3 regions of the Ensifer sp. VA4 genome follow, and region 1 is predicted to be linked to each of the others. Evidence: predicted binding sites of a transcription regulator. Region 1 holds the regulator's gene; each other region holds the start of a gene.
The links. The regulator PhoB, encoded in region 1, activates phosphate uptake and scavenging genes when phosphate is short. The targets are predictions, from matches to a motif close to TGTCATNNANCTGTCAT.
Positions count from the first base shown of each region.

Region 2: the regulator PhoB is predicted to act here: its motif matches at 5,671-5,687, upstream of AC0C6X_RS08185 (DUF2794 domain-containing protein).
Region 3: the regulator PhoB is predicted to act here: its motif matches at 6,827-6,843, upstream of AC0C6X_RS07990 (DUF1868 domain-containing protein).

Region 1 covers NZ_JBVQPO010000001.1:621,016-631,482, forward strand. Annotated here, with positions in the region: gene AC0C6X_RS02900 (transporter substrate-binding domain-containing protein) at 1-331, opposite strand, end outside; tRNA gene AC0C6X_RS02905 (tRNA-Gly) at 474-548, opposite strand; gene AC0C6X_RS02910 (2'-deoxycytidine 5'-triphosphate deaminase) at 631-1,728, opposite strand; SAM riboswitch at 1,803-1,881, shown strand; gene AC0C6X_RS02915 (O-succinylhomoserine sulfhydrylase) at 1,926-3,110, shown strand; gene apaG (Co2+/Mg2+ efflux protein ApaG) at 3,337-3,729, shown strand; gene AC0C6X_RS02925 (Hsp33 family molecular chaperone) at 3,839-4,837, opposite strand; gene argF (ornithine carbamoyltransferase) at 5,123-6,040, opposite strand; gene AC0C6X_RS02935 (aspartate aminotransferase family protein) at 6,145-7,344, opposite strand; gene AC0C6X_RS02940 (GcrA family cell cycle regulator) at 7,766-8,287, shown strand; gene phoB (phosphate regulon transcriptional regulator PhoB) at 8,353-9,036, opposite strand; gene phoU (phosphate signaling complex protein PhoU) at 9,237-9,950, opposite strand; gene pstB (phosphate ABC transporter ATP-binding protein PstB) at 10,001-10,467, opposite strand, start outside.
Region 2 covers NZ_JBVQPO010000004.1:216,025-226,491, reverse strand. Annotated here, with positions in the region: gene ccmB (heme exporter protein CcmB) at 89-748, opposite strand; gene ccmA (heme ABC exporter ATP-binding protein CcmA) at 800-1,450, opposite strand; gene acnA (aconitate hydratase AcnA) at 1,720-4,410, shown strand; gene AC0C6X_RS08190 (DUF1223 domain-containing protein) at 4,624-5,397, shown strand; gene AC0C6X_RS08185 (DUF2794 domain-containing protein) at 5,708-6,112, shown strand; gene AC0C6X_RS08180 (GNAT family N-acetyltransferase) at 6,336-6,893, opposite strand; gene AC0C6X_RS08175 (Bax inhibitor-1/YccA family protein) at 7,015-7,752, opposite strand; gene AC0C6X_RS08170 (ABC transporter permease) at 7,977-10,467, opposite strand, start outside.
Region 3 covers NZ_JBVQPO010000004.1:177,818-188,284, reverse strand. Annotated here, with positions in the region: gene AC0C6X_RS08030 (helicase-related protein) at 1-662, opposite strand, end outside; gene phbB (beta-ketoacyl-ACP reductase) at 1,303-2,028, opposite strand; gene AC0C6X_RS08020 (hypothetical protein) at 2,046-2,405, opposite strand; gene AC0C6X_RS08015 (acetyl-CoA C-acetyltransferase) at 2,419-3,600, opposite strand; gene phaR (polyhydroxyalkanoate synthesis repressor PhaR) at 3,825-4,403, shown strand; gene AC0C6X_RS08005 (hypothetical protein) at 4,506-4,907, opposite strand; gene rpmF (50S ribosomal protein L32) at 5,054-5,239, opposite strand; gene AC0C6X_RS07995 (glutathione S-transferase family protein) at 5,385-6,032, opposite strand; gene AC0C6X_RS07990 (DUF1868 domain-containing protein) at 6,033-6,776, opposite strand; gene mtgA (monofunctional biosynthetic peptidoglycan transglycosylase) at 6,880-7,620, opposite strand; gene AC0C6X_RS07980 (polyprenyl synthetase family protein) at 7,799-8,713, shown strand; gene hisC (histidinol-phosphate transaminase) at 8,718-9,773, shown strand; gene AC0C6X_RS07970 (LysE family translocator) at 9,857-10,467, shown strand, end outside.

The sequences.
Region 1 (10,467 bases):
CGGCAACGGCTTCGCCCTGCCCCTCTTCCAGCGCCGGCAGAAGTTCCGCATAGGTCACGGCCTGGATCTGGCATTTGGCTTCGATATCGAGTTCGCGGCAGATCTCGCGCACGAGATCGACGTGAAAACCGGAGAGCTTGCCGGACTGATCAATGAAGTTGAACGGCGGAAAGTCCACGGTCGTCAGGAAGCGCAAGCGGGCAAGGCCCGTGAGATCGGGTTTGGCGATACGCTCGCGCGCATCGAACAGAATGGGCAGGTCCTTCGGCTGTGCCGCCAGCGGCGTTGCGATCAAGGACGCGCAAAGAGTTAACAAGGAAAGAAATCTCATGGGCAGCGGACCGGCACGTCTCATGTGGCAGGGGGCGGCCCTTAGAACCGCTTGATGATTCATCGCGTACCAAGTTATCCGTCGCGATCGCAACTTGCCATAGCCTCTAGAAGTACGAGGCAACACAAAGATCAGCGAGAATTGGAGCGGGTGATCGGGATCGAACCGACGACATCAAGCTTGGGAAGCTGGCGTTCTACCACTGAACTACACCCGCGAGACTTGCGAAATTTCCCGAACCGGGACGATCTGTCAAGGACCCTTGCGCGGTATCGCACGAGGGTCCCGTGCAAAATCCCCTACTCGGCGCGGAAATGCTTCGAAAGCTTCAGGCCCTGCGCCTGGTAGTTGGAGCCGACACCGAGGCCGTAGAGGCCGTCAGGACGTTCCAGCATGTGTTCATAGATCAGCCGGCCGACGATCTGCCCATGCTCGAGAATGAACGGCACCTCGTGGCTGCGGACCTCCAGAACGGCGCGGCTGCCGCTGCCGCCGGCAGACGCATGGCCGAAGCCCGGATCGAAAAAGCCGGCGTAGTGCACGCGGAATTCGCCCACCAGCGGATCGAACGGCGTCATCTCGGCCGCATAAAGCGGCGGCACATGCACCGCTTCGCGCGAGACGAGGATGTAGAACTCGTCCGGATCGAGGATCAGCTCGTCGCGTCCGCGGCTGTAGAGCGGCTCCCAGAAGTCGAAGATCGCGTGCTGCGCCTTCTTGTCGACGTCGATGACCGCCGTGTGGTGCTTGCCGCGGTAGCCGATCAGGCCGTCCGGGCCGGTTCCCTTGAGGTCGATCGACAGTGCAATGCCGCCGCCGCTGACATTCGGACGCTCGCTCGCCACGAGAACGTCGCTCTCGTGCAACGCCAGCAACTCCTGCTCCGACAGCAGCGACTGGCCCATGCGGAAGCGGATCTGCGACAGGCGCGAACCGCGGCGCACGACGATCGGGAAGGTGCGCGGGCTGATTTCGAGATAGAGCGGACCGCTGTAGCCGGCCGGGATCTTGTCGAATTCCTGGGCGCGGTCGGTGATGACGCGGGTGAAGATGTCGAGGCGGCCGGTCGAGCTTTTCGGATTGGCCGAGGCCGACATGCCCGCAGGCAGCGCCAGACTCTCCATCAGCGGCACGATGTAGACGCAGCCGGTTTCCAGCACCGCGCCGTCGGTCAGATCGACCACGTGCAGCTTCAGCCGGTCAAGCTTGTCGGCGACGAGGTGGGACGGGCCGGGCATGAAGCTCGCGCGGACGCGAAAGGCCTTGGCGCCCAGGCGCAGGTCGAGGCTTGCCGGCTGGATCTGATCGGCATCCAGCGGCCTCTCGCTCTTCAGGCGTCCCGTTTCGAACAGCGCGGCGATCGCGCGGTCGGCCAAAATCCCAGTGTCGCGGCCCATTGCAGTCCTCTTTCCAGTTGCGAGACAAAACCAAACTCCGGGAATTGACGCAAGCGCACCCAAGCAGTATTGGAGCTTTATCCCGTGGTGATTTGGCCGGTCGGCTTGCAGCCACGTTAAACAAGTAGCTAAAAAGGCCGGGTGTCAAACCGGCCCTTCACGCGGCCGGTTTTTTTGTTTTTGAAAGTGATCGTCACATGAGCAAAAACTGGCGCCCGGCAACGCAACTGGTTCATGGCGGAACCACCCGCTCGCAGCACGGCGAAACCTCCGAAGCGATCTTCCTGACCCAGGGCTTCGTCTACGAAACGTCGGAAGCGGCCGAAGCCCGCTTCAAGGGCGAGACCGAGGGCTTCATCTATGCCCGCTACGGCAGCCCAACCAACGACATGTTCGAAAAGCGCATGTGCATGCTGGAAGGCGCCGAAGACGCGCGCGCCACGGCCTCGGGCATGGCTGCCGTTTCCGCGGCGATCCTCTGCCAGTTGAAGGCCGGCGATCATATCGTTGCCGCGCGCGCGCTCTTCGGCTCCTGCCGCTGGGTCGTCGAAACGCTCGCGCCGAAATACGGCATCGAATGCACGCTGGTCGACGGCCGCGATCTGGCGAACTGGGAAAAGGCGATCCAGAAGAACACCAAGGTCTTCTTCCTCGAAAGCCCGACCAACCCGACACTCGAAGTGATCGACATCGCCGGCGTCGCCAGGCTCGCCAACCAGATCGGCGCCAAGGTCGTCGTCGACAACGTATTCGCGACCCCGCTCTTCCAGAAACCGTTGGAACTCGGCGCGCATATCGTCGTCTACTCCGCAACGAAGCACATCGACGGCCAGGGCCGCTGCCTCGGCGGCGTCGTGCTTTCCGACAAGGAATGGATCGACGAGAACCTGCACGACTACTTCCGCCACACCGGCCCGGCCATGTCGCCGTTCAATGCCTGGACGCTGCTGAAGGGCATCGAGACCCTGCCGCTGCGCGTACGCCAGCAGACGGAAACCGCACGCCGCGTCGCCGACTTCCTGGCAGAGCAGCCGCAGGTGGCCAAGGTCATCTATCCCGGCCGCAAGGATCACCCGCAGGCGGACATCATTGCCAAGCAGATGACTGGCGGCTCCACCCTCGTCGCCTTTGAACTGAAGGGCGGCAAGGAGGCAGCCTTCGCGCTGCAGAATGCGCTCGAGATCGTTCGCATCTCCAACAACCTCGGCGATTCCAAGAGCCTGATCACCCATCCGGCAACGACGACGCACAAGAACCTCACCGACGAGGCCCGCGAAGAACTTGGCATTTCCGCCGGCACGGTGCGCTTCTCCGCCGGGATCGAAGACAGCGAGGACGTTGTCGAGGATTTCGCCCGCGCGCTGAAGGCCGTCAAGGCCTGAGACGCCCCACCGAAACCTACGGCCGTCGCAGCAGGCGGCGGCCGTCGATCCCTCGCGGCGCCCCCCCCCGCGTTACGCCGTGGCAGCGGGAACGAGAGGGCTCAAACACCCGATCATGATGCCGCAAGCCATTGCCCCAGAATGGCTATGCACAATCTTGCCGTTATTCTTGACGAAACCATCTTGCTGTAGAATACCCTGAAAGACCTGAAGCAAGGTGTTGCCCATGTATCGCGCTTTGACCCGCGACATAGAAGTTACGGTGGAGCCGTACTATCTCGAAGAGCAGTCGGATCCTGATGACGGCCGCTATGTCTGGGGCTATCGCATCGTCATTTCCAACCATTCCGACGCAGCCGTGCGGCTGATGACCCGCTACTGGCATATCACGGACGAGAACGGACAGGTCGATGAGGTCAGCGGTCCCGGCGTGATCGGCGAGCAGCCGCTGCTCAATCCCGGCGATACCTACGAATATTCGTCCGGCTGCCCGCTGGATACGCCATCGGGCGTGATGTTCGGCCACTACAGCATGGAATCAGAAGGCGGAGAGACCTTCAACGTGGCCATCCCCGCCTTCTCGCTCGATTCACCCGGGCTCGTGCGTACCCTGAACTAAAGCATGTCGCGCCAAAACGTGCAGCGATCCTGCGATAACGACATGCGAAATATCAAGGGCTTAAAGCGCAAGGGGCGATTCTGAAGGATCGCGACGCGCTTGTCCGGAGTCACGCCTGCTCCTGCGGCTGCACTTCGCTTGCTTCGAAACGGTAGGTCGTCGAGCAGAATTCGCAGGTGACCTTTACGACACCATCCTCGATGGTGCTTTCGAGATCATCCGCTTCCAGATTGGCGAGCACCGAACGGAGCTTCTCGCGCGAGCAACTGCAACGGTCATAAACCGCCTGCGGTTCATAGACGCGCACGCCGCGCTCGTGGAACAGCCGGTAGAGCAAGCGTTCGGTTCCGACCGTCGGGTCCGTCAGCTCGTCGGTGTCGATCGTCTCGACCATCACCTTGGCTTCCGCCCAGTGATCGTCGTCCTTGACGACGCTTTCGCCGTTATCGCCGTCGCCGCCGGAGAGATCAGGCTGGCGCATGCGCTCGGGCGCTTCCGGCAGGAACTGCGCGACCATGCCGCCGGCGCGCCAGCGATGGCGCGGCTTGCCGTTCTCATCGCGATCGAGCAGCTCGGCGACGCCGAGCCTGACCTTGGTCGGGATCTGCTCCGATTGGCGGAAGTAGACGCCGGCGATTTCTTCCAGCGTGGCACCGTCAAGTGCGACGATGCCCTGGTAGCGCTGGGTATGAGCGCCCTGATCGATGGTAAAGGCGAGCACGCCCTTGCCGAGCAATTCATGCGGAAGGGTGCGGCCATCCTTTTCGGCGGCGGCCAGCGCATCCGCATCGTAGCGGGCATAGGCGCGCACGCGGTCCGGCGTCGAGAAGTCGGCGACGACTAGATCGACCGGACCGTCCCCCTTCGTCTGGACGATCAGCTTGCCTTCGAACTTAAGCGAGGTGCCGAGAAGCACCGTCAACACAACGGTTTCGGCAACGAGCCGCGCGACCGGAAGCGGATAGTTGTGGCGCTCCAGAATTGCGTCCAGCATCGGGCCGAGCTGCACGGCGCGGCCGCGCACATCGAGACCTTCCACCTGGAAAGGCACGACGTGATCGTCACCGGCAAAGTCGAATTCACCAAGCCCTGGTGTCATGTCAGTCATGTCTTGCTCCTTGCATCAGCCAACTGCGTTACGCCCGGGACATTCCTATCCCCCCGGCGCAACGTGCCCGCTGTCTCAATTGATCCCGCGATGAACGGATTGTCCATCGGGGGTGTGCCGTTCGCCAACGCGCCGCGCACAACCCCGTTGCAGTCGGCGCTTCACTGCTGTCAGGAGCGCCCCACATGCCGCCTAGATCGTGTCGCACAGCGGCGATGTCAATAGCGCGCGCTCCCGCAGCAGCCACCGAAGCGCTGCGCCAGCGCGCACCTGCCGGCAAGGGGCTTAGACGAGCCCCATGCACCAGGCGATGATCGACTTCTGCGCATGCAGGCGGTTTTCGGCCTCATCGAAGACGACCGACTGCGGGCCGTCGATCACCTCGTCGGTCACCTCCTCGCCGCGATGGGCCGGCAGGCAATGCATGAACAGCGCATCGGAGGCCGCGTGCTTCATCAGCGCTTCATTGACCTGAAAAGGCTGGAAGACGTTGTGGCCGCGGGCACGATGCTCCTGGTTCATCGACACCCAGGTGTCGGTGACGACGCAATTGGCGTTGGCGACCGCCTGCTCGGCATCGTGACACAGCAGGACCTCGCCGCCGTTGTTGCGGGCCCAGTTCAGGATCTTGTCCTGCGGCTCGGAGCCCAGCGGCACAGCCATGTTCATGCGATAGCCGAAACGGGCGGAGCCTTCGATCAGCGAATGCAGGACGTTGTTGCCGTCGCCGGTCCAGGCGATCGTCTTGCCCTTCACCGGTCCGCGGTGCTCTTCAAAGGTCATGATGTCGGCCATGATCTGGCAGGGATGGGTATCGTCGGTCAGGCCGTTGATGACGGGCACCGTCGCATGCTCCGCCAATTCCAGCAGCCGCCGGTGGTCAGTGGTGCGGATCATGATCGCGTCGACATAGCGCGACAGGACCTTGGCCGTATCGCCGATGGTTTCGGCGCGGCCGAGCTGCATCTCCGTGCCCGACAGGAACAGAGTTTCGCCGCCGAGCTGACGCATGCCGACATCGAAGGACACGCGTGTGCGGGTGGACGGCTTTTCGAAGATCATCGCCAGCATCTTGCCGGCGAGCGGCTTCTCCGCGGTTCCGGCCTTGGTCGCCGCCTTTCGGACGCGGGCGTCGTCAATGATCGTCCGGAGATCGGCGGCCGTCACGGCCGAAAGATCGAGAAAATGTCTGGTGCCTGGCATCGTACTCGGTTCCTGTCTGAAAAATCGATCCCTGGTGCGCCACGCATTCCGCGTGAACGCACGAAGATCATTCTAACACCCTGTGTCGGCGTCGGTCCTATCCGTCAAGCAGCGGCGTTGCCGCCGGCCTTCCGCACTGCTTCGGCAGCGCGCTCGATGCGTGCGAGGCCTTCGCGTGCTTCCTCCGCCGTCACCGTCAGCGGCGGCAGCAGACGCAGCACATTGTCGCCGGCCGGCACGGCCAGGAGCTTCTCGGCGCGGATTTCCTTCAAGAGATCGGCTGAAGGACCCTTCACCTTGATGCCCAGCATCAGGCCGTCGCCGCGGATGTCCTCGATGACGTCCGGGTAGCGGTCTTTCAGCGAGGCAAGTCCCTGGCGGAAGACGAGCGCGACATCGCGCACATGGGTGAGGAAGCCGTCAGCGAGGATGACGTCGAGCACGGCATTGCCGACGGCCATCGCCAGCGGGTTGCCGCCATAGGTGGAGCCATGCGTGCCCGCCACCATGCCGGCGGCCGCCTCTTCCGTCGCCAGGCAGGCGCCGAGCGGGAAGCCGCCGCCGATGCCCTTGGCAACGGCCATGATATCCGGGCGGATACCCGCCCATTCATGGGCAAAGAGCTTGCCGGTGCGGCCGACGCCGGTCTGCACCTCATCGAGGATCAGGAGCAGGCCGAACTCGTCGCAGAGCGCGCGCAGTTCCTGCAGGAATTCCTTCGTCGCCGGACGAATGCCGCCCTCGCCCTGGATCGGCTCGATCAGGATCGCGGCGGTCTCTTCTGTGATCGCATTCTTGACGGCCGCGATGTCGCCGAACGGAACCTGGTAGAAGCCAGGGGCCTTTGGTCCGAAGCCTTCAATGTACTTCTGCTGGCCACCGGCGGCGATCGTCGCGATCGTGCGGCCGTGGAAGGCACCCTCGAAGGTGATGATGTGAAACTTCTCCGGCTGGCCGTTGGCGAAGTGGTAGCGCCGCGCCGTCTTGATCGCGCATTCCAGCGCTTCCGCACCGGAATTGGTGAAGAAAACCCGATCGGCGAAAGTGACGGCGGCCAGGCGGCGCCCAAGGCTTTCCTGCCCCGGAACCTCGTAAAGGTTGGAAAGGTGCCAGACCTTCTCGGCCTGCGCCTTCAGCGCCTCGACGAGATGCGGATGCGCGTGGCCGAGCGAGTTCACGGCAACGCCGGCGGCGAAATCGAGGTAGCGCGAGCCGTCTTCGGCGATCAACCAGACGCCCTCTCCTCGCTCGAAACGCAACGGCGCGCGCATGTAGGTATCGTAAAGCGGCGTGGTTGCAGTCATGCGAGGCTCTCCTTCACTCCAATCGGCATCGATCCCGCAGCTTCATGCGGCCCGATAAAAATCAAAAATGCCGCCTTTCGGCGGCGCAGGCACTATTCCCATTTCGCACCGCAATGTCAACAAAACCAAGCCTTGCAGCGCGATGGCGAGACCCGTTTCCCTGCGACGAAAAAATCGTCCGGAAGGGCTTGCAAAAATGCAACGCTGATCGAGCAAGTTGGGGAAAACTACGAATTCGATTCGGCGCGATTCCCCGGACTCTTGCCACGGAGTCCGGCGGTCAGTACGTTAACATTCAATTACTAGACGCATGCGGCGGACCTAGTCACCAAAAGAGTTATCGCGTTTGCAACCTCGGGGTTCAGCCGGGGTGCGGTGAGGGATTCTGCCATCCCCAACGCTGAGAACGGAGAGTGCAGAGATGAACTGGACTGACGAGCGGGTGGAGAAACTGAAGAAGCTTTGGTCCGAGGGCCTGAGCGCAAGCCAGATCGCGGCGCAGCTCGGCGGCGTCAGCCGTAACGCCGTCATCGGCAAGGTTCATCGCCTGAGCCTTCCCGGACGCGCCAAGGCTGGCGGCAGCACCACTGCGGCGGCCCGCCCGAAGCGGCCGACCTCGGCCCCGCGCGCCCCGAACTACGCCTCGCGTGTTTCGACCCGCACCGTTGCCCGTCCGTCCGGCGCCACCGTCCTCAAGGAAGAGATCGAGGTGGATCTCGTGGCCGAGCAGGACTTCAGCATCAGCACCGATGTGGTCGTGCCGATGTCGCGCCGCCTCGAGCTGACCCAGCTCACCGAACGCACCTGCAAGTGGCCGATCGGCGATCCGCTGAAGGAAGAATTCCACTTCTGCGGCAATGACTCGCCGGAGTCCTCGCCCTATTGCAACTTCCATGCACGGCTTGCCTACCAGCCGTCGGCCGAGCGTCGGCGGATGCGCTGAGGCTGCGCACAGGAACAAAAAAGGGGCTGAGCGGCCCCTTTTTTATTGCCTGTTGTTCGCCCCGCTCAGCTTTCGAGCGAGTAGCCGGCGCCGCGGACCGTGCGGATGACGTCCGGCATGGTCGAGAAATTCAACGCCTTGCGCAGGCGGCCGACATGCACGTCGACGGTCCGCTCGTCGACGTAGATGTCATGGCCCCAGACGCCGTCCAGCAATTGCGAGCGTGAGAAGACCCGGCCCGGAGAGGACATCAGGAACTCGAGCAGGCGGAACTCCGTCGGCCCCAGGCGAACTTCGCGGCTGCGGCGATGGACGCGATGGGTTTCCCGGTCGAGCTCGATGTCGCCGCAGCGCAGCAGCGTCGAGAGCACTTCGGGTTTCGCCCGGCGAAGCATCGCCTTGACGCGAGCCATCAGCTCCGGCGTCGAGAAGGGCTTGACCACATAGTCGTCGGCACCGGTCGCGAGACCACGGACGCGCTCGCTTTCCTCGCCCCGCGCCGTCAGCATGATGATCGGCAGCCGCTCCGTCTCCGGCCGCTGGCGCAGCCGACGGCAAAGCTCGATGCCGGAGACGCCGGGCAGCATCCAGTCGAGGATCAGAAGGTCGGGCAGGCGTTCCTGGAGCCGGATCTCCGCCTCGTCCCCCCTGAGGATCGTATCGACGTCGAAGCCTTCCGCTTCCAGATTGTAACGCAACAGGACGCTCAGCGCCTCTTCGTCTTCGACCACGGCGATTTTTGGCAACATCAGGTAACGTCTCCTTACCGCGAGCGCCGTGCGGCTCAATGGCCGGACCGGTGCTCAGACACTCTAAACTGGAGCAGTTCCGCCATTTTCAAAGGCGGTGCGAAAGCCGCATGCTTCAGATACAGGCATTCGGGGCCGCGACCGGAGCCGCGACCAGATGATATTCACGGGGCATGCATTGCGAACGGCGCGTCTAACGCTCAGTCGTTGACCGAGCCCAACGTCGACGTATTGTCATCCTTCGGGCGCTCGCCTTCCGGCTGGGCACCCGTCGCCATGTAATAGATCGTCTCGGCGATGTTGGTCGCGTGGTCGCCGATGCGCTCGATGTTCTTGGCGCAGAACAGAAGATGCGTGCAGGGCGTGATGTTGCGCGGATCTTCCATCATGTAGGTCAGCAGCTCGCGGAACAGCGAGGTATAGATCGCATCGATCTCCTCGTCCCGCTCGCGAATGCTGTTGGCCTTTTCCGGCGAACGCGAGGCATAAACGTCGAGCACTTCCTTGAGCTGCACCAGGGCGAGCTCGGCGAGGTGCTCGAGACCGCGGGCGAGCTTGCGCGGAATGCCGGAACCGGCGACCGCGATCACGCGCTTGGCGGTATTCTTGCCGAGATCGCCGACACGCTCGAGGTCGGCGGCGATGCGGATCGAGCCCATGATCTCGCGAAGGTCGGCGGCGACCGGCTGGCGCTTGGCGATCGTGACGATCGCCTTTTCGCCGATCTGGCGCTCGGCATCGTCGAGAATGGTGTCGTCCGAGATCACCTTCTGCGCCAGAGCCAGGTCGGAATTGACCAGGGCGCGAACGGATTCAGCGACCATCTGCTCGGCGAGACCGCCCATTTCCGAGATGCGGCGCGTCAGGTATTTCAGTTCTTCGTCATAGGCGGACATGATATGCATGGACATGATCGTCGATCCTTGCGGGCGCTTTCCAGTTACTGTTGCAGCCGTCATTGGCCTCAGCCGAAGCGGCCCATGATGTAATCCTGGGTGCGCTGGTCATCCGGGTTGGTGAACATCTTGTCGGTGTCGTTCTCCTCGACGAGATTGCCGAGGTGGAACATGGCGGTGCGCTGCGAAACGCGGGCGGCCTGCTGCATCGAGTGGGTCACGATGACGATCGTGAAGTTCGTGCGCAGTTCGTGGATGAGCTCCTCGACCTTGGCCGTCGCGATCGGATCAAGTGCCGAACAGGGCTCGTCCATCAGGATGACTTCCGGGCTGACGGCAACGGCGCGTGCGATGCAAAGCCGCTGCTGCTGGCCACCGGAAAGACCGGTGCCCGGTTCGTGCAGGCGATCCTTCACTTCGTTGAATAGGCCGGCCTTCTGCAGGCTGGTTTCGACGATCTCGTCGAAATCCGCCTTGGTGCGGGCAAGCCCATGGATGCGCGGACCGTAGGCGACGTTGTCGTAGATCGACTTCG
Region 2 (10,467 bases), on a different contig from region 1:
CCAATCATAAACGCGATCGATCTGAATGACTTAGCGCCGAGTGCGATGGAAAACCGCAAACAGTTTCAGCCGATCCGTTCCGGTTGCGTCAATCGGACGCGTGCCGAAGTGCGGCTGCGGCGGCAACTGGACCGATGACGGCGAAGAACAGGGTGATCGCCGCGAGGATCATCAAGGGCGGCAGGAACGGCGCCGGATCCTCGATCGCCGCATAGACCGCGCTGACGCCGAAGATCAGAACCGGGATCGCCAGCGGCAGCACCAGGATCGAAACGAGCAGCCCGCCGCGCGGCAGCGACACGGCGACGGCCGCGCCGACCGCGCCGATGAAGGTGATCGCCGGCGTGCCGATCAGAAGCGTCAGCATGGTGGCGCCGATCGCAATCTCGCTCATGTTCATGAAGAGGCCGAGCAAAGGCGAAGCGATCACCAGCGGCAGGCCGGTCGCCGCCCAATGGGCCGCGCATTTGACGAAGACGGTGAAGAGCAGCGGCGTCTCCTGCATCAGCATCAGATCGAGGGAACCGTCGTCCCGTTCCGCCTGGAACAGGCGGTCGAGGCCGAGCAGCGAGGCAAGCAGCGCGCCGATCCAGAGGATCGCCGGGCCGATGCGCGCAAGCAGGTTCAGGTCCGGGCCGACGCCGAAGGGAATGACCGCCACCACGGTCATGAAGAAGAGTACGCCGATCATAGCGCCACCGCCGGCACGGATCGACAGCTTCAGATCGCGGAGGAAGAGCGCCATCATGCCGCCAGTCTCGCGGCAGCGAGCGCGGACAGGCCTTCATGCATCATGCGCCTATGCATCATGCCAGAGCCCTCCCGTCAGATGCTCGAAGCCCTTCATGTGCAGCCCTTTCGTTTGGTCGAGCCCGAGCGGCTGATGCGTCGCCGCCACGACGATGCCGCCCTTGCCGAGATGCGCCTTCACCAGGTCTGCAAACAGCCGGTCGGCGCCGGCATCGAGCGCGGCCGTCGGCTCGTCGAGAATCCAGATAGGGCGGTAGGCGACGAGCAGCTTCGCCATCGCCATGCGGCGCTGCTGGCCGGCCGAGAGGTAGCCGAAGGGCAGGTGTGCTATGTCAGGCAGACCGACCGCCTCGACGGCCTCATGGAGAGCGAGGCCCTTGCCGCCGGGCGAATCGCTCATGAAACGCTGCCAAAAGGAAAGATTTTCTGCGACGGTCAGTTCGCGCTTCATCGCGTTGCGATGACCGAGATAGTGGCTGACCTCTGCGGGACTGGCTATTTCCGGGGGGCCATTCTCAAGTTTCAAGTGCCCGCGTTCGGGCCTCAGCAAACCTGCCAGAACCCGGAGCAAAGTGGACTTGCCCGAGCCGTTCGGACCCGTCACGACAAGGGCTTCGCCGGTATCAAGCGCAAAGGAAATATCGTTAAAAATCAGATCATCGCCGCGCTTCGCACTCAAACCTTCAGCCAGCAGGCGCATGAATATCTGTCTTCCCTTCGCGCGTGTTCCGCACAGCAAAAAAAGTTCCAATTGAACCTTCGTTGCTCTGGCACGTTTTGGAGAAATTATCTATAAGGCGGCCAACACGCCAGCGGTCGGCGTGAATTTCATCCTAGCGCCGAACATGGAATGAATTTCCACGTGCGGACAGCGGAAATGGCCGCACCCGCATCCCAATTTGCGCTTCACAGGCGCTCGGGCGTTCGTACGTCAGTTTTTGGCGATCAGACGGAACGGGGTATTATCCAGTGTCCAAATCCCTAGACAGCTTCAATTGTCGCTCCACGCTCACCGTCAACGGTGTGGACTACGTCTATTACAGCCTGCCCAAGGCTGAGGCGAACGGTCTCGCCGGCGTGTCCAGGCTCCCCTACTCGATGAAGGTTCTGCTCGAGAACCTGCTGCGCAACGAAGACGGCCGTTCCGTCACCAAGAAGGACATCGAGAACGTTGCCGCCTGGCTCAACGACAAGGGCACGGCTGAAAACGAAATCGCCTATCGTCCGGCCCGCGTGCTGATGCAGGACTTCACCGGCGTTCCCGCCGTCGTCGACCTCGCTGCCATGCGCGACGCCATGGTCTCGCTCGGCGGCGACCCGGAGAAGATCAACCCGCTCGTTCCCGTCGACCTCGTCATCGACCACTCGGTCATCGTCGACGAATTCGGCACGGCGACCGCCTTTGCCCGCAACGTCGAACTCGAATACCAGCGCAACGGCGAGCGCTACCGCTTCCTGAAGTGGGGCCAGCAGGCGTTCAAGAACTTCCGCGTCGTTCCGCCCGGCACCGGCATCTGTCACCAGGTCAATCTGGAGTATCTGGGCCAGACGGTCTGGACCCGCGAAGAAGACGGCGAAATCACCGCCTACCCGGATACCTGCGTCGGCACCGACAGCCACACCACCATGATCAACGGCCTCGGCGTTCTCGGCTGGGGCGTTGGCGGTATCGAGGCTGAAGCCGCAATGCTCGGCCAGCCGGTCTCCATGCTGCTGCCGGAAGTCATCGGCTTCAAGCTGACCGGCAAGCTGAAAGAGGGCGTCACCGCCACCGACCTCGTGCTCATGGTCGTTCAGATGCTGCGCAAGAAGGGCGTGGTTTCGAAGTTCGTCGAATTCTTCGGCCCGGGCCTCGACAACATGACGCTCGCCGACCGTGCGACCATCGGCAACATGGGTCCGGAATACGGCGCGACCTGCGGCTTCTTCCCGGTCGACAGCGAAACCATCAACTACCTCACCATGTCCGGCCGTGAAGAACAGCGCATCGCGCTGGTCGAAGCCTACTCCAAGGCGCAAGGCATGTGGCGCGAAGGCGACGGCGCCGATCTCGTCTTCACCGACACGCTCGAACTCGACCTCGGCGACGTCGTTCCGTCGATGGCCGGCCCGAAGCGTCCGGAAGGCCGCATCGCGCTCGAAAGCATCGCCTCCGGTTTCGCCACCGCGCTCGAAAACGACTACAAGAAGCCCGGCCAGCTTTCGAACCGTTATGCCGTCGAAGGCACGGATTACGACCTCGGCCATGGCGATGTCGCGATCGCCGCGATCACCTCATGCACCAACACCTCCAACCCGTCGGTGCTGATCGCAGCTGGCCTGCTCGCCCGCAACGCGGTTGCCAAGGGCCTGAAGTCCAAGCCCTGGGTCAAGACCTCGCTGGCACCGGGATCGCAGGTCGTCGGCGAATACCTCGCCAAGTCCGGCCTGCAGAAGGACCTCGATGCGCTCGGCTTCAACCTCGTCGGCTTCGGCTGCACGACCTGCATCGGCAACTCCGGACCGCTGCCGGGTCCGATCTCGAAGACGATCAACGACAAGGGCCTGATCGCCGCCGGCGTTCTCTCGGGCAACCGCAACTTCGAAGGCCGCATCTCTCCTGACGTTCAGGCGAACTACCTCGCTTCGCCGCCGCTCGTCGTCGCCTACGCGCTCGCGGGCTCCGTGCAGAAGGACCTGACCAAGGAGCCGATCGGCGAGGATAAGGACGGCACGCCGGTCTTCCTCAAGGACATCTGGCCGACCTCGAAGGAAATCCAGGAGTTCATCTTCAAGTACGTCACCCGCGAGCTCTACGCGACGAAGTACGCGGACGTCTTCAAGGGCGACGAAAACTGGCAGGCCGTTCAGGTTCCGGCCGGGCAGACCTACGCATGGGACGAGGGTTCGACCTATGTGCAGAACCCGCCGTACTTCGTCGGCATGGGCAAGGCCGGCTCCGGCATCTCCGACATCAAGGGCGCTCGCGTTCTCGGTCTCTTCGGCGACAAGATCACCACCGACCACATCTCCCCGGCCGGTTCGATCAAGGCCGCTTCGCCGGCTGGCTCCTACCTCATCGGTCATGGCGTCGGCGTTGCCGACTTCAACCAGTACGGTACGCGCCGCGGCAACCATGAGGTGATGATGCGCGGCACGTTTGCCAACATCCGCATCCGCAACCACATGCTCGGCCCGAATGGCAAGGAAGGTGGCTACACAATCCACTATCCGTCGAAGGAAGAGATGTCGATCTACGACGCGGCCATGCAGTACAAGGAAGAGGGCGTTCCGCTCGTCATCTTCGCCGGCGTCGAATACGGCAACGGCTCGTCGCGTGACTGGGCCGCGAAGGGCACCAACCTGCTGGGCGTCAAGGCCGTCATCGCGCAGTCCTTCGAGCGTATCCACCGCTCGAACCTCGTCGGCATGGGCGTCATCCCCTTCGTCTTCGAAGAGGGCACGACCTGGGAATCGCTGGGCCTCAAGGGTGATGAAGTCGTCACCATCGACAACCTCGCCAATGTCCAGCCGCGCGAGAAGCGCGTTGCCAAGATCACCTATGGCGACGGCAGCGTGAAGGAAGTTCCGCTGATCTGCCGCATCGATACGCTGGACGAAGTGACCTACGTCAACAATGGCGGCATCCTGCAGACCGTTCTGCGCGACCTGGCCGCCTGATCGGCCGCGGTCGACAGGCCGTAAAACATTGGAGCCGGGACGCCGAAAGGCGCCCCGGCTCTTTCTTCTCTGGCCGCCAAATGCCGGACGCCCGCAACAAGGCCGCACCCACCCGCGACCTCACTCCAACGTGACTTTCCGTTGATGCCTGGCCGGCGTATGTAATTAACTCCCCCACAAGGAGTAGGCCGACGGCCCCAACGAAGTGACGCCATGACATCCGCAGACCGTTCTTTCATTCGCCCTTTTGCACTGGCTTTCGGGCTGTTCACAGCCGCTGGTGCACCGGCCGGAGCACAGGACGGACAGGTGATCAAAGGCGTCGTTGAACTGTTCACCAGCCAGGGCTGTTCTTCTTGCCCGCCGGCGGACGCAGCGCTGAAGACCCTGGTCGATGACGGTGACGTCGTGGCGCTCGCCTATCACGTCGACTACTGGAACTATCTCGGCTGGGCCGACACGCTCGCCTCCAAGGAAAATACCGAGCGGCAATATGCCTATGCCCGCATGCTCGGTCGCAACGGCGTCTATACGCCCCAGGCCATTCTGAATGGCCGCGACCATCTCAACGGTGGCAACCTTCAGGCGATCAAGACGCGGCTGGAAACGATGAAGGCCGAAGGCAAGGGGCTTGCCGTACCCGTCGATGCGAAGATCCAGGACGAAGAGATCCAGATCAACATCGGCGGCGGCATCGGCAAGGCGAACGTCGTCGTCGTCTATTTCGACCGTGCGAAGGTCGTGAAGATGGAGAGGGGGGAGAACAGCGGCAAGGAAATCCCCTACTGGCATGCCGTGCGCGACATTCAGACCATCGGCATGTGGGATGGAAAACCGGCAAGCTTCACCCTTCCTGCAACGGTCCTGACCGAACGCCCCGGCAACAGTGGCTGTGCCGTTCTCTTGCAGTCGATGAAGGACAAGGAGACGCCGGGCGCGATCGTCGGCGCAACCGCCGTGCTCGCCGGTCCCCAGGGCAAACTCTAGCGCGAAGCGCGAGGGGGTGGTTCGGCCCGGCAGCATCGAGGGGCTGGGGCTGAGGGTTCGAAGTTACCGGACCGAACCGGCCATGGCTGCGTTCGGTGAACTCCCGCAGCATGACGACCTGACCGGACATACGGTGGCAACGACTCTGTCCGTCAGCGCCCGCGAGTTTTGCGGTGAATTGGGGCGGCGATTTGACTGAAATGGGGCAGAGGCAAGAAATGCCCTCATCGTCCAACGGCTTCCGGCTTGCTTTTCGGCTCACGTCAGGCACACTGTTATCGTTCTGTCACAACAGAAGGCCGGATTGCCGATGACCGATGAGCCGGATTTGCCGCAAGGCGAGGCGCGCCATCAGCGCGCGACCACTTCCGAAGTGGTTGTCGATCTTCACGAATACAAGAACGCCAAGAACCCTCCCCCCATCACTTTCCATCGCCGCGAGCTGGACCAAATCCTCTGGGTCTACGGTCGCATGGTCGGCGAGGGCGAGTGGCGGGACTACGCCATCGACCACCTGAAGGACCGAGCGGTCTTCTCGGTGTTCAAGCGATCGGGGGAGATGCCGCTCTACCGGATCGAGAAGAACCCGAAGCTGTCGACGAAGCAGGGCGCCTATAGCGTGCTGAACATTCACGGCACGATCCTGAAACGCGGCCACGAGCTCGCCCAAGTGCTCAAGGTGTTCGACAAGGTCCTGAAGCTGGTGGAAACCTGAGGCATGCCGCGCAAATGTGCGCAGCGGCTTTGCGCGACATGCGAAATATCAAGGTCTTAAAACGCAAAAAGCGATCCGAAAGATCGCGATACGCTTCAAGGCCCGATCTGCATCAGCAGCCCGGTGCGATGCGCAGCGGTTTCTGCCGGCGAATGGCTTTGGCCCGAACGCAAGGCTGACTGCAAGCAGCGCACGCCGAGCCTGCCGTCCGACCTGTCGGCAATCAGCTCTGATAGAGCGTGTCCGGATAGACGTCTTCCGGTGGATCGCTCGCCTGCCCCTCGCCGAGCGCGAGCTGCATGATCGCCGTATCGAGCCAGCGGCCATGCTTGAAGCCGGTCGCCTTCATCGTACCCTGGAGTTCGAAGCCGAGGGAGCGGTGCACCGCGATCGAGGCCGGATGGGCGCCGCCGATCACCGCGACCATCTGCCGAAAGCCGAGTTCCGTGCAGCGACGGATCAGTTCGGCGAGCAACGCCCTGCCGGCGCCCTTGCCGCGCGCTTCCGGCGCCAGATAGATCGAATCCTCGACCAGGAAGCGATAGGCCGTGCGCGTCCGGAAGGCGGACGCATAGGCATAGCCGATGATCGATCCGCTGGCGTTACATGCGACCATATAGGGGTAACCGTTGCCGACAATCGTCTCGAAGCGGCTTCGCATCTCCGCCTCCGAAGGGGGCACGATCTCATAGGTGGCGACACCGTTCAGGACGGATTCGCGGTAGATTCCGGTGATGACGGGAAGGTCGGCCAAGGTGGCGTCACGCAAACTCAGGGACATGGCGATAGACTGCATCTCGAGGTTTCATCGTCCTTCACTCCCACGGAGCCGGGACGCGATCAACATAAGTGGGCAACAAAAAAGGCGGCCGAAGCCGCCTTTTCCGTCATTCGTTTCGTGCTCAGTTGTTCCGGTTGCCCAGGAACTGCAGCAGGAACATGAACAGGTTGATGAAGTCGAGGTAGAGCGTCAGCGCGCCCATGATCGCCTTGCGGCCAGCAACGGTGCTGTCATCGGCTTCATAGTACATTTCCTTGATCTTCTGCGTGTCATAGGCGGTAAGGCCAGCGAAGATCAGCACACCGATTACGGAGATCGCGAAGCCGAGGGCCGACGAAGCAAGGAAGATGTTGACGATCGACGCGATGATCAGGCCGAAAAGGCCCATGATCAGAAACGTGCCGAAGCCCGACAGGTCCTTCTTGGTCGTGTAGCCGTAAAGCGACAGGGCGCCGAACGACGCGGCCGTGACGAAGAACGTCTGCACGATGCTCTGGCCGGTAAAGACCAGGAAGATCGACGACAGCGACAGGCCCATCAGGGCAGCGTAGATCCAGAACGCCGTCTGCGCTGCGGAGACGCTCATCGAATTGATGCGGAAGCTCATGAAGAAGACCATCGCCAGCGGCGCCAGCATCACGACCCACCGCAGAGGCGAACCGTAGATAAGTTGGGCGAATGCCGGATTGGAGACGGCAAGCGCATAGGTTCCGTAAGCTGCCACGCCGGTGATCGCCAGCCCCAGCGCCATCAGGTTGTAGACCTTCAGCATGTAAGCACGAAGGCCTTCATCGATCACGGCACCCGCCTGAGCGCCGGCGGGCGACATTCGGGTTTGGTAGTTTCTCAGATCAGCCATTGTTTCCTCATTTAAGCTCCGGTGGAAGTTACGGTGTCGGGCGGCGAACGGTCTCGCTCAGGAAGGCCGGCTTCCACGCCCAGGCGCCGCTGCGGAGCTCCAGCATGCCTGCGCATAAATATGATGCCGAAACCCGTTGCGTACAAGACCCGAAGCCCCTGGATTCGAACGCATCCGACCGTTTCCGGCAAGCGCGACGGGGATTTACGGTTAACTGCACCCACTCAGAGCTCGCGCAGAACCGGCGCCGCCTTCTGCCCGAGAATGCGCCACGTACCGGCAAGACCGATGCCAACGGTCATCACCAGGGCCCCGGCGACGGTCAGGATGGCGACATCCGGCAGGAAGCTTGACGGCAGCGTCATGATGCGGCTGACGACGAACCAGGCGGCAACACCGCCGGCAAACAGGGCGAAAACCGCGGTTGCAAGGCCGAGAATGGCATATTCGTAGCTGAAGGCCCGGATGAGGGTCGCGCGCGTCGCGCCCAGCGTTTTCAGGACGACCGCATCATGGACACGCGCCCGGTTGCCGGCGGCAAGCGCCCCGGCAAGCACCAGGACGGACGCCACGAGCGCCACCGCGGCCGCGGCCCGGATCGCCGTTGCCAACTGTCCGAGCAGCCCGTTCACGATGTCGAGAGCATCCTTCACACGCACGCTGGTGATCGTCGGATAGGCGTTGGTGACGGCTTTCAGCACCGCAGCCTCTTCTTCCGGCGTCGCTTCCGGATCGATGACCGTTGCCAGCCACGCATGCGGCGCACCGGCAAAGGTATTCGGCGAAAACACCATGACGAAGTTGATCGAAAGCGATTCCCACTCGACATTGCGGAAATTGGCGATCCTGGCGGTGATGTTGCGGCCGAGCACGTTGACGGTGACGGTGTCGCCGATCTTCAGGCCGAGTTCGCCGGCCTCTTCCGCCGAGAAGGAGACCAGGGGCTCGCCGCTATAGTCGGCCGGCCACCATGTGCCCTCGGACAGTGTCGAGTTCTCGGGCTTGTTCTTGGCATAGGTGATGCCGCGGTCGCCGCGCAGTACCCATTGGCCGCCGGGCGGAACGTTGCGGCTGTTCACGTGCTCGCCGTTGAAGGCGATGATGCGGCCGCGCAGCATCGGCACCTCGATGACCTTGCCCTTCGGGATCGTCCGCTTCAGCACCGAGCGGAAACCGTCGATCTCGCTGCCCTGGATATCGACGAAGAAGAAGTTCGGCGCCCGCTCCGCCATGTTGCCGGTGAGTTCGCGGCGCAGATTGCCGTCGATCAGCGCCAGCGTCACGAGCAGCGCCAGCCCGAGACCGAGCGACAACACGACGGAAGGCGTGAGCGCACCAGGGCGGTGAATGTTGCCGATAGCCAGCCGCAGGGCCGGCGAATTGACCCGCGGGCTGCGGCGCGCAAGCCAGGCGATCAGCAGCGCGACGACGCGCAGGACAATGAAGGCGAAGGCGATCGCGCCGAGGAACACCAGAGAAATATAGCGGTCGTAGGCCGTCCAGATCGCGAGCCCCGCCAGCGCGGCAAGACAGGCGACGGCGCCCAGCAAATAGGGCCATGCCGGAAAGCCCGAGGGGTCGAAACCCTGCTGGCGGAAGAGCGCGGTGGCCGGAATGGCCCGCGCCCGCCCGAGCGGCAGGATGGCGAAGGTCAACGCCGTCAGCACGCCGAAGAGCGCGGCAAGACCGAGAGCGCCCGGATAGAGATGAAACTCGGTCGAGATCGGCAGCAGGTCGGCGAGGAACTGCGCTGCGACAAAGGGGATCAGCATGCCGAGGATCAGGCCGATCTCGATGCCGATCAGGGCGATCATCAGGATCTGCGCCAGATAGATCATCGCCACCAGCGAGGCAGGAGCACCCAGGCACTTGAAGGTCGCAATGACGCTGCGCTTCTGATCGAGATAGGCGCGCACCGCGTTGGCAACGCCGACGCCGCCGACGATCAGCGCCGTCAGCCCGACGAGGGTCAGGAACTGCGAGAAGCGGGTGATGTTCGCCGTCAGTGACGGCGCGGCGTTGGCGCTGGTGCGGATCGACCAGCCGGCTGCCGGAAAGCGCTTCTCGGCATCGGCACGAATGGCCGGAAGCTGTGCCGGATCGGCGACCTTCACCTTGTAGCTGTGCTCGACCAGACTTCCCGTCTGCACCAGGCCACTGGCCGCAAGCGCTTCGGCCGAGATCATCAGGCGCGGCGCAAAGCCGAAGCCGTCGGACAAGGCGTCCGGCTCGCGCAGGATCGTGCCGGTGATTCGGATTTTGGCGTTGCCGAGAAGGATCTCGTCACCCATCTGTACGCCCAGGCGGTCGAGCAGCAGCGGTGCCACGATGGCGCCAAAGGTCTCGCCATCGCGCGCCAGCAGTTCACGCAGCGGACGGTTCGGCTCGCTTTCCAGTGCGCCGTAGAGCGGATAGGCGGCATCGACCGCCTTCACTTCGACCAGCGCCTGGTTGGAACCGTCGGGCAACCGCGCCATCGAGCGCAAGCCGGCGGAAACCGCAACGGTGCCGAGCGTGTCGAGATAGGCCCGCTCGCCGGTCGTCGCCACGCGGTTGTTGAGCTCGAAGCGGATGTCGCCGGCGAGCAGTTCCTGCCCCTGCGTAGCGATCGTCGCGGTGATCGATTGCGACAGCGAATTGACGCCGGCAATGGCCGCGGTGCCGAGCGCGATGCAGGCGAGGAATATGTAGAAACCTCGAAGCCCGCCGCGCATT
Region 3 (10,467 bases), on a different contig from region 1:
TCGACGTCGCCTTCTTGATAGAGCGCCACCTGGGCATTGCGCGTGCGCGGCGAAAGCGCGCCGAGAACGACGGCGGCGCCGCCGCGCTGGCGGCGGATCAGCTCTGCGATCGCATAGACCTCGTCGGCCGAGAAGGCGACGATCGCCGAGCGGTGCGGCAGGCGCGTGATCTTCTTCGAGCCGGCATAGAGAAGCTGCGACATGCGCGGCCGCTCGACGACGGTGATGCCGGGCAGAAGCTGTTCGAGGATCGGCCGCATCGTTCCCGCGCCGAGCAGCAGCGTCTCGCCGCGGCCCCTAAGATGCAGGATCCTGTCGGTAAAGATGTGCCCGCGCTCGAGGTCGCCGGCGAGCTGCACCTCGTCGATCGCGACGAAGGACGCGGTCGTCTCGCGCGGCATCGCTTCGACGGTGCAGACCGAATAGCGGGCGCGATGCGGCGTGATCTTCTCTTCGCCGGTGATCAGCGCGACATTGTGATGGCCGACCCTCTCGACCAGACGCGTATAGACTTCGCGCGCCAGGAGGCGCAGCGGCAGGCCGATGACGCCGCTGTCATGCGCGATCATGCGTTCGATCGCGTAGTGCGTCTTGCCGGTATTGGTTGGCCCGAGCACCGCGGTTACGCCGCGGCCGCTCAGGATCATGGGGTGAACGGACACGTCATCGATCCCGGGCATTCTCAAAATTACGGCAGCGTCTTTTCACGCTGGCGGCAAACACATGCCCACGCGCCGAGCCAAACGCAAGGGGCGCCGACAACTAAAACCATCGTCCGGCGTCTCCCAGCCCTTTGCACCACCTGTTGTGGTCGGCGGCATCGAGGACAGGAACAGCCACGGAACGAATCGGCGACGAATCGAAGACTCATTGCGATTCACTGTATGTTCACGACTACATATAGATTTCAACACCGAACGTTGCACCACATGCTGAATCTGGCACGGATTCCGCGCATTAGAGCCGCCAACTCGCCGCGCGCCTGGCTGTCCCATTGCCAGACAGATCAAAGGATTCCGAATCCAAGACTCTGGAAAGCCTGGAAAATTTTTCACGAAATTCGTCGAAGATTCGCCGAACGGAGAGAATGAGAATCGCACCGCGCACCCTCGACCAACACGCGAGCCTCCGATGGCGACTCGTGCCTCGCGCATCATTCCGCTTTTGTTCTCCACAAGATATAGTATCTGCGCCGCCCCCCGCCAACAGGATCGCGGGCAGGAACAGGCACCCCTGCCCCAGCCTCACATGAAAACGGCGCCCCGAAGGGCGCCGCTCGAAAGCGCTGATGAGATCACAAGCTCAGACGAAAAACTGTCCGCCATTCGCCGAAATCGTCGAGCCGGTGATGAAGCCGGCATCGTCGGAAGCCAGGAACACGACGCAGCGGGCGATTTCCTCCGGCTCGCCGAGGCGGCCGACCGGGATCTGCGGAATGATCCGCTCGTTGAGGACCTTCTCCGGCACCGCCCGCACCATTTCCGTGCCGATGTAGCCCGGGCAGATGGCGTTGACGGTGATCCCCTTGGCGGCCCCTTCCTGGGCGAGAGCCTTGGTGAAGCCGAGATCGCCGGCCTTGGCGGCCGAATAGTTGGCCTGCCCCATCTGGCCCTTCTGGCCGTTGATCGACGAGATGTTGATGACGCGGCCGAAGCCGCGGTCGCGCATGGCGGACCACAGCGGATGCGTCATGTTGAAGAGACCGGTAAGGTTGGTGCCGATCACCTCGCCCCATTGCTCGGGCGTCATCTTGTGGAACATCGCATCGCGGGTGATACCCGCATTGTTGACGAGCACGTCGATGGGGCCAAGATCGGCCTCGACCTTGGCGATGCCTTCGGCGCAGGCCTGATAGCTGGAAACGTCCCACTTGTAGACCGGGATACCGGTTTCCTGCTTGAAGGCCCCAGCCTTCTCGTCATTGCCGGCATAGTTGGCAGCCACCTTGTAGCCGGCATTCTTGAGTGCGATGGAAATTGCCGCGCCGATGCCGCGCGACCCACCCGTGACCAATGCTACCCTGCTCATGCACGCCTCCCACTTGATCAGTTCAGTTTCTCAAAGGCCCTGTTCATCAGCTTTGCGCCGATCTGTCGTCCGTAGAGCCCGGCGGCAGCCTGGAATTGAGGCGTCGCGGGCATAGACATCCCTGCCTCGCACCTGGTGAGCGCGAGGTTCATCATCAGCTTGCTGCGCTGAACGGGCGACGCTTTCAAAGCGCCATCGCCTTCGTTCCGGGCCGCAACCATCATGTCCTTGAAAACGGCCTCGTCGTCCGAGGTCGCATGTTCCAGCACGCACTGAACCAGCCGCGCCCCGTCGAGAGGCCCGGGACTGGCATGTGCGGAAACGATCGGCGAACCGGCCAGCAAGAGGGAAAATGGAACCCGCCTGGCGCTGTTCATGCCGCCAAGCCGACTAGAGCCGTTCGACGCACATGGCGACGCCCATGCCGCCGCCGATGCAGAGCGTTGCAAGCCCCTTGGAAACGCTGCGGCGCTTCATTTCGAAGAGCAGGGTGTTGAGCACGCGCGCGCCGGAAGCGCCGATCGGATGGCCGATGGCGATCGCGCCGCCATTGACGTTGACGATCGACGGATCCCAGCCGAGGTCCTTGTTGACCGCGCAGGCCTGAGCGGCGAAAGCCTCGTTGGCCTCGACCAGGTCGACGTCGCCGATCGCCCAGCCGGCTTTCGCCAGCGCCTTGCGTGAAGCCGGGATCGGGCCGGTGCCCATGACCTGCGGATCGACGCCGGCCGTTGCCCAGGAAACGATACGGGCGAGCGGCTGGATGCCGCGCTTGGAAGCCTGCGCTTCGGTCATCAGCAGGGTGGCGGCGGCGCCGTCATTGAGGCCGGAGGCGTTACCGGCGGTGACCGTGCCTTCCTTGTCGAAGGCCGGACGCAGCTTCGTCATCTGGTCGAGCGTTGCGCCATGGCGGATATATTCGTCCTGGTCGACGGTGACGTCGCCCTTGCGGCCCTTGACGATGAAGGGAATGATCTCGTCGGCGAAACGTCCGGCCTTCTGTGCCGCTTCGGCCTTGTTCTGCGAGGCGAGTGCGAACGCATCCTGCTCCTCGCGGCTGAGCTGCCACTGGCGGGCGACGTTTTCGGCGGTGATGCCCATGTGATAGCCGTAGAAGGCGTCGGTTAGGCCGTCCTTGATCATCGTGTCGATCATCTTGAAGTCGCCCATCTTCACGCCGCCGCGCAGATGCGAGCAGTGCGGCGCCATCGACATGGACTCCATGCCGCCGGCGACGATGATATCCGCATCACCGGTTGCAATCTGCTGCATGCCGAGCGCCACGGCGCGAAGGCCCGAACCGCAGAGCTGGTTCATGCCCCAGGCGGTCTTTTCCTGAGGGATCCCCGCCTTCATCGCCGCCTGACGCGCCGGGTTCTGGCCCTCGCCGGCCTGCAGCACCTGGCCGAGGATCACCTCGTCGACCTCGCCTGCCTCGACGCCTGCGCGCTCGAGTACGCCCTTGATGACGGCGGCGCCGAGCTCGTGCGCCGGCGTATTGCCGAATGCACCGTTGAAGGATCCGACCGCAGTTCGGGCGGCGCTGGCGATCACGATGGAGGGATTGCTCATAGGACGTTTCCTCAGATCTTTCTTGCCTAATGAAAGCAGACTGGCAAAGCGCGCGACGCAAGTCAAACGGCTTGATGCGGTGCCACAAAACCATCACGTAAGACGCAACCGCAAGATTTCGCACTTGCGTCGCCGCAACGCACAAAGACATTGTCAGCGGCGCTCTTTTGCGGATACTCTGAAAAACGCAATAAAGACGGGACGATGGGTGAGAGGAGACCCTGATGGCGAAGCACGAAGGCCAGATCGTTATAAAAAAATATGCGAACCGGCGGCTCTACAACACCGGGACCAGCACCTATGTCACGCTCGACGACTTGGCTGTGATGGTGAAGAAGGGCGAGGATTTCGTCGTCCAGGACGCAAAGTCCGGAGAGGACATCACCCATTCCGTGCTGACGCAGATCATCTTCGAGCAGGAGTCCAAGACCGGCAACACGCTTCTGCCGATCTCCTTCCTGCGCCAGCTGATTTCGTTCTATGGCGACCAGATGCAGATGGTGGTGCCGAGCTATCTCGAGCACTCGATGCAGGCTTTCACCGAGCAGCAGTCGCAGATGCGTGAGCAGATCAACAAGGCCTTCGGCGACACGCCGCTTGGCAAGAACCTGCAGGTGCCGCTGCAACTTGTCGAAGAGCAGGTCCGTCGCAACACCGAGATGTTCCATCAGGCGATGCAGATGTTCTCGCCCTTCATCACCGCCCCGCCGGTGAAGGAAAGCAAGAAGGCCGAAGCCAAGGATATCGACGAGCTCAAGGAGCAGCTTCGCGCGCTCCAGACCAAGCTCGACAATCTCGGCTGAGCGCGCTTTCCTCGTGAAGGCGGGTGAGTTCGATCCCGCCTCGTTTCCCGTCCAGCAAAAAATGCTTTTGAATTGAGCCCGCGCCCCGGATCGTGACGCGCTTCAAAGGCCGATCGACACGTCCCTGCCAGCCGAACGCATCGAGACGGCAAAACCGGCGATGACATCGATGAAACTGATCGTCATCAGGATGAAGAAGAGCTGGGTCGCCGCCGGCGCCAGTAGCAGGAATTCGATCAGGAAGGCGATGAACAGGATCATCGACAGCAGGTGATCCATCAGCGCCCGCGTGCTCGTGCGGGTCGCCTTCAGCAATTCGACGAACAGCAGCAACAGCGCGACGACGATCAGAAGGTCGCCGAAGCGCATCGTCCAGGTCGCGCCCGACAGCATGGATAGCGACAGCATCTCGGCATTGAGCCCGGCCATACCGCCAAACATTCCGATCATCGCGAGATTGTAGATGGCGAAAGGCAGGATCAGCAGCGGAACGGCAGCGAGCATCAGGCACGAACTCCTTTGCCGCGTCTTGCGGCGTCTTCAGGTCAGGCTCCTGCTGATAGCACAGGGTCCAAGCGAGAAAATGTCAGACGCAAAACAAAAGGGCCGGCAGAGCCAGCCCTTTGAACCTAATCCGCGAACGGAAACGCTTATGCGTTTTCCTTCGGGGTCAGAACCTGACGGCCACGGTACATGCCGGTCTTCAGGTCGATGTGGTGCGGACGGCGCAGTTCGCCCGAGTTCTTGTCTTCGACGTAGGTCGGAGCCTTGAGGGCGTCAGCGGAACGGCGCATGCCACGCTTGGACGGGCTCGTTTTTCTTTTCGGTACAGCCATTTCATTCTCCACTTATCGGGCAAACACTGTTCAGCAGCCGAAATGGCCGTGTCAAACAGATGTCAATCACGGAAATTTGGCGCGCTTATACATGGCCAACTCCCGTTTGACCAGTCCCCAGCCGCAATTTTTCGACTCGACCGAGTCAGACCTCGTCTTCGGGAACGACCCACGGCTCAGCGCGGGCGGCCTCTTCCCACTTCCGGTAGGCGGGATGCGCCTTCACGCGTTGCATGTAGCCGAGCATTTCCGGATCCGCAACGAGATCGTAGACGTCGAAGCGGTTGACCACAGGAGCGTACATCGCATCCGCCGCACCGAAGGCACCGAAGAGGAACGGACCGCCGGATTGGGCGAGCGCCTCTTTCCAGATCCGCTCGATGCGGGCGACGTCGGCGCGAACGTCTGCATCCACCTCGAGGGCCCGCTTTCCCCGGCGGATGTTCATCGGGCAGGCGCCGCGCAGCGCCCGGAAGCCGGAGAGCATTTCCATGCAATAGCTGCGCGCCCGGGCGCGGGCCTGGCGATCGGCCGGCCAGAGCCCGGCATCGGGAAAGAGCTCGGCGACATATTCGATGATCGCCAGCGACTCCCAGACGAGCAGGTCGCCATGCCGCAACAGCGGCACGCGTCCCGTCGGCGAGACGGCGCGGATATCAGGATTGCCGGCCGCAAAATCGAAGGGAATGACCACCTCCTCGAAATCGATGCCCGCGGCGGTCATCGCCATCCAGGGCCGCATCGACCAGGATGAATAGTTCTTGTTGCCGACGTAAAGCGTAAGTCCGGTCATTTAGGATCCTTGATTGCTGGCCTTGATTGCGGGTCTGTCCGAGAAAACGATCAGCTCCTCGAAATGGTTCATATCCTCGAAGGAGCAGAAGGCCGGGGGATCGAGCTCGATCACCGGCGCCCATTCCCTGAGGTAGGCGAGTTGTTCGCCCAACATTGCCTGCCAGCGCGGCAGTGCCGCGTCATCGAGCCAGTCGATGACATAGGCGTAGGTGATGTGGAACGCGTAGTCGTCATGGTCCGGATGGCGGTAGCCGAAGGCTTCGGCGAAAGCATCGCGCCAGGCCTTGAGGCATGCGCGATCGGCTGCGCTGTCGCCTTCGAGCGCGAGTCCGGTCGGCGTGACGTCCGTCACGCGGGCCCGGAACGGCTCCAGCGGAACGAAGTGCTTGAGCCGCCCGCAATAGTGCTCGGTCATCACGTCGATCGGCGTATCGAGCGCTATGTCTGTCGGCCAGAAGGGCAGCCTGCGGCGGTATTCGATGATACCCTGAAAGATCGTCATATGCAGGCTGGACGGATGGGTGAAGGCGAACTGGCCCGCCTCGGGCATCGCCATCAGTCGATCGCGCACCGCAAGCACGGCGGCCTCGGACGGCGAACCGGCGGTGACGTGGGAAACGACCGTGTTGCCCGGTTCACGCAGGAAACGGCCATCCGTTGCGTAGCGGGTTCCGAGATGCTTCGGCGGTGCATTGTTTGCGTTGCGGCCAAAGGTGAGAAGCGAGGGGGAAATCGAGGTCATGGGGGCGATCGGGCCTTTCAAATGGAGAGAGGTCCAGATGGCAGAACTCTACTACGCGAACATGACATCGCCCGACGACGGCTTCCAATGAAAAGGTCTGATCCTAATCATAAAGGCAGGTGATGTAGCCACCGGAGCGGCTGGCGCGACGCTCGATCAAATTTGCCAGGCGCTTGAGCCCGCGACCGGGCTTGCCGGCATTGCGCTCCTTCGGATTGGGCAGCGATACCGCGAGCAGCGCGGCCTGCCGCCGCGACAGCTTGGCCGCAGAAACCCCGAAGTGGTGGCGGGCGGCCGCTTCGATACCGTAGATTCCGTCGCCCCATTCGGCGACGTTCAGATAGATCTCCATCATCCGCCGCTTGCTCCAGACGAAATCGGCGGCGATCGCCAACGGCAGTTCCATGCCCTTGCGCAGGAAGGAGCGGCCGTTCCAAAGGTAGAGGTTCTTGACCGTCTGCATCGGAATGGTGCTGGCCCCGCGGGTCGATTCCCCATCCAGGGCATCCTCCACCACGCCGCGCATCTGCCCCCAGTCGACACCGTCATGGACACAGAACTGGCCGTCCTCCGACATCATCACCGATTGCACCAGCACCGGCGCGATATTGTCGAATTCGACCCATTGACGGTCGTAGCCGCGAAGCAGGACGAGGTCGCGCAGCATCAGCGTCGAGACCGGATGTATGAACTCGATCAGGTAGAGAACGATCAGCGCATAGGGCAGTGCGACAAAACCAACGACGGCGAAAGCGATCTGGCGGCGCCTCGTACGCAGCGACCGGCGAAGCGAAGACCAGCGACTGGAAGGCACTTCGCCGTCCTCGCGCGCTTCCGGAACCATGTTCACGGCCTGACTGTTCACCTCGCTGTCCATCCGCTTCTCTTAGTGCATGGGCCGGCAAAGTTGAACGGGCTTTCAGGCAAAAGGCAAGGTGCGCACGCGGCTGTCCCAGGGAAAGCGCGCCGCTGCGACACGAATCCCCGTTGAAAGCCCTCTTCGCCCATGCCAAAGAGCGCGCATGAGCCAGGACACATCGCCTTTCACCCGCCGCCTCGCCAGCAATGCCCGCGCCGTCGAAGCTTTGCTCGAGCGCCTGCTCGGCACGACGACGGAGGTCGACGAGATCGCCCGGCCGGCAAACCTGCTCGCCGCCATGCGCCACGGGGTGCTGAACGGCGGCAAGCGGCTGCGCCCCTTCCTGGTGATCGAATGCGCCGATCTTCTCGGCGGCGGCATCGATGCATCCTTGCGCGTCGGCGCGGCGCTCGAATGCGTGCATTGCTATTCCCTCGTCCACGACGACCTGCCGGCGATGGACGACGACGATGTCAGGCGTGGTCAGCCGACGGTGCACAAGGCCTTCGACGAGGCAACGGCGATCCTCGCCGGCGACAGTCTGCTGACCTTCGCCTTCGACATCATCGCGGCGCCGGAAACACCACTGACGGATGCCCAGAAGGTGGAACTGATCCTGGCGCTCGGACGGGCCGCGGGCCACGGCGGCATGGCTGGCGGTCAGGCGCTCGATCTTGCCGCGGAAAAGTCGCCACCCGACGAGGCCGGCATTGTCACGCTACAGGCGATGAAGACGGGCGCCCTCATCCGCTTCGGCTGCGAGGCCGGTGCGATTGTCGCCGGCGCGTCGAAGGACGACCGGGCGCGGCTTCGCAGCTTCGGCGAAAAGATCGGCCTTGCCTTCCAGCTTGCCGACGACCTGCTCGATCTCACCGCCGATGCGGCGACCATGGGCAAGGCAACCGGCAAGGACGCCGCCCGCGGCAAGGGCACGCTCGTCGCGCTGCACGGCCAGGCCTGGGCAGAAGAGCGGCTGGAGCAACTGGTCGCAGAAGCGGAAGCTCTGCTTACGCCCTATGGCGAGCGCTCCACCATTCTCGTCGAAACTGCCCGCTTCGTCGCCAACCGCAGGAACTAGAGACATGAGCAAGTACTGGTCGCCGATCGTCTCCAAGCTGAAACCCTATATTCCGGGCGAGCAGCCGCGCGTCGCCAATCTGGTGAAGCTCAACACCAATGAATGCCCCTACGGGCCGTCGGAGAAGGTGCTCGACGCGGTCGCGGCGGCAGCAAGCGCCGACCTCCGGCTCTATCCGGATCCGCTGGCGCGGAAGCTCCGAGTGGCGATCGCCGCGCGCTTCGGCGTTTCGGCCGAGGAAGTTTTCGTCGGCAACGGCTCGGACGAGGTGCTGGCACATATCTTCGCCGGCCTGCTCAAGCACGACGCACCGCTGCTTTATCCGGACATCTCCTATAGCTTCTATTCGACCTATGCGCGGCTCTTCGAGATCGACGCGGTCGAGGTTCCGCTGAACGACCGCTTCGAGATCGATCTCGCCGATTATGATCGCCCCTGTGGCGCGATTATCCTGCCGAACCCGAACGCGCCGACCGGCATCGCACTCCCGCTCTCGGATATAGAGCGGCTCGTCGCGAGCCACCCGGATCAGCCCGTCGTCATCGACGAGGCCTATGTCGACTTCGGCGGCCAGTCGGCAGCGGAGCTGGTTTCGAAATACGAGAACCTGCTGGTCGTCCAGACCTTTTCCAAGTCGCGCGCGCTTGCGGGCCTGCGCGTCGGCTTCGCCATCGGCCAGCGGCCGCTGATCGAGGCGCTGGAAAGGGTGAAGGACAGCTTCAACTCCTATCCGCTCGGCCGCCCGGCACAGGCCGGTGCCATCGCCGCGATCGAGGACGAAGCCTGGTTCGAGGAGACGCGGGGAAAGATCATCGCCTCCCGCGAACGCCTCACCGCAGATCTCGCCCAGCGTGGTTTCGAGGTGTTGCCGTCATCGGCAAACTTCGTTTTCGCGCGCCACCCCGGCCACAACGGCGAAACGCTGATGAAGGCGCTGCGTGAACGCGCCGTGCTTGTGCGCCACTTCGCCAAGCCGCGCATCGGCGATTTCCTGCGCATCACCATCGGCACCGATCAGGAATGCGCACGCCTGATCGAAGCACTCGACGAGATCCTCTGAGATCTTGTCTCGGTGACATTTCCCCGTTTCAAACAGGCGATGAACTGAACTAGCTTCCGGCGACCGAGCCGGAGCTTTTTCGCATGTTCGACCCCACACCCTATCTGCCGCAGCTGCTCATCGCCTGGACCGCCTATCTGATCGGGACCGCCTCACCGGGACCGGCGATCCTGGCGATCATCACCACGTCGGTCAGCCAGGGGCGCAAGGCCGGCCTGGCGCTTGCCTTCGGCGTGCTCACCGGAAGCTACACCTGGGCGATGCTGACAGCGTCGGGCCTCTCGGCGCTGATCCGCGCCTATGACCAGGCGATCATCGTCCTGAAGATTGCCGGCGCCTGTTATCTCTTCTGGCTCGCCTATAACGCTCTGCGCGCCGCCATGTGCAGCGACAGGGGCGCGATCATGCCGGCGGCGAAGGTACAGACATCGTTGAAGCGGCTCTATCTCAAGGGGCTCGGCATCCACCTGACCAATCCGAAGGCGATCTTCTCCTGGATCATGCTGGTCTCGCTCGGCATGCCCGCGGGGGCGCCCGTCGGCATCACCGCCACCTTCATAGGCGGCTGCATGGTCCTCGGCCTGATGACCTTCTGCGGCTTCGCGATCGTGTTCTCGCTTTCGCCGGTGCACCGCGCCTATCTGAGATCCAAGCGGCTGATCGAAAGCCTGATGGCCGGCTTCTTCGCCTTTGC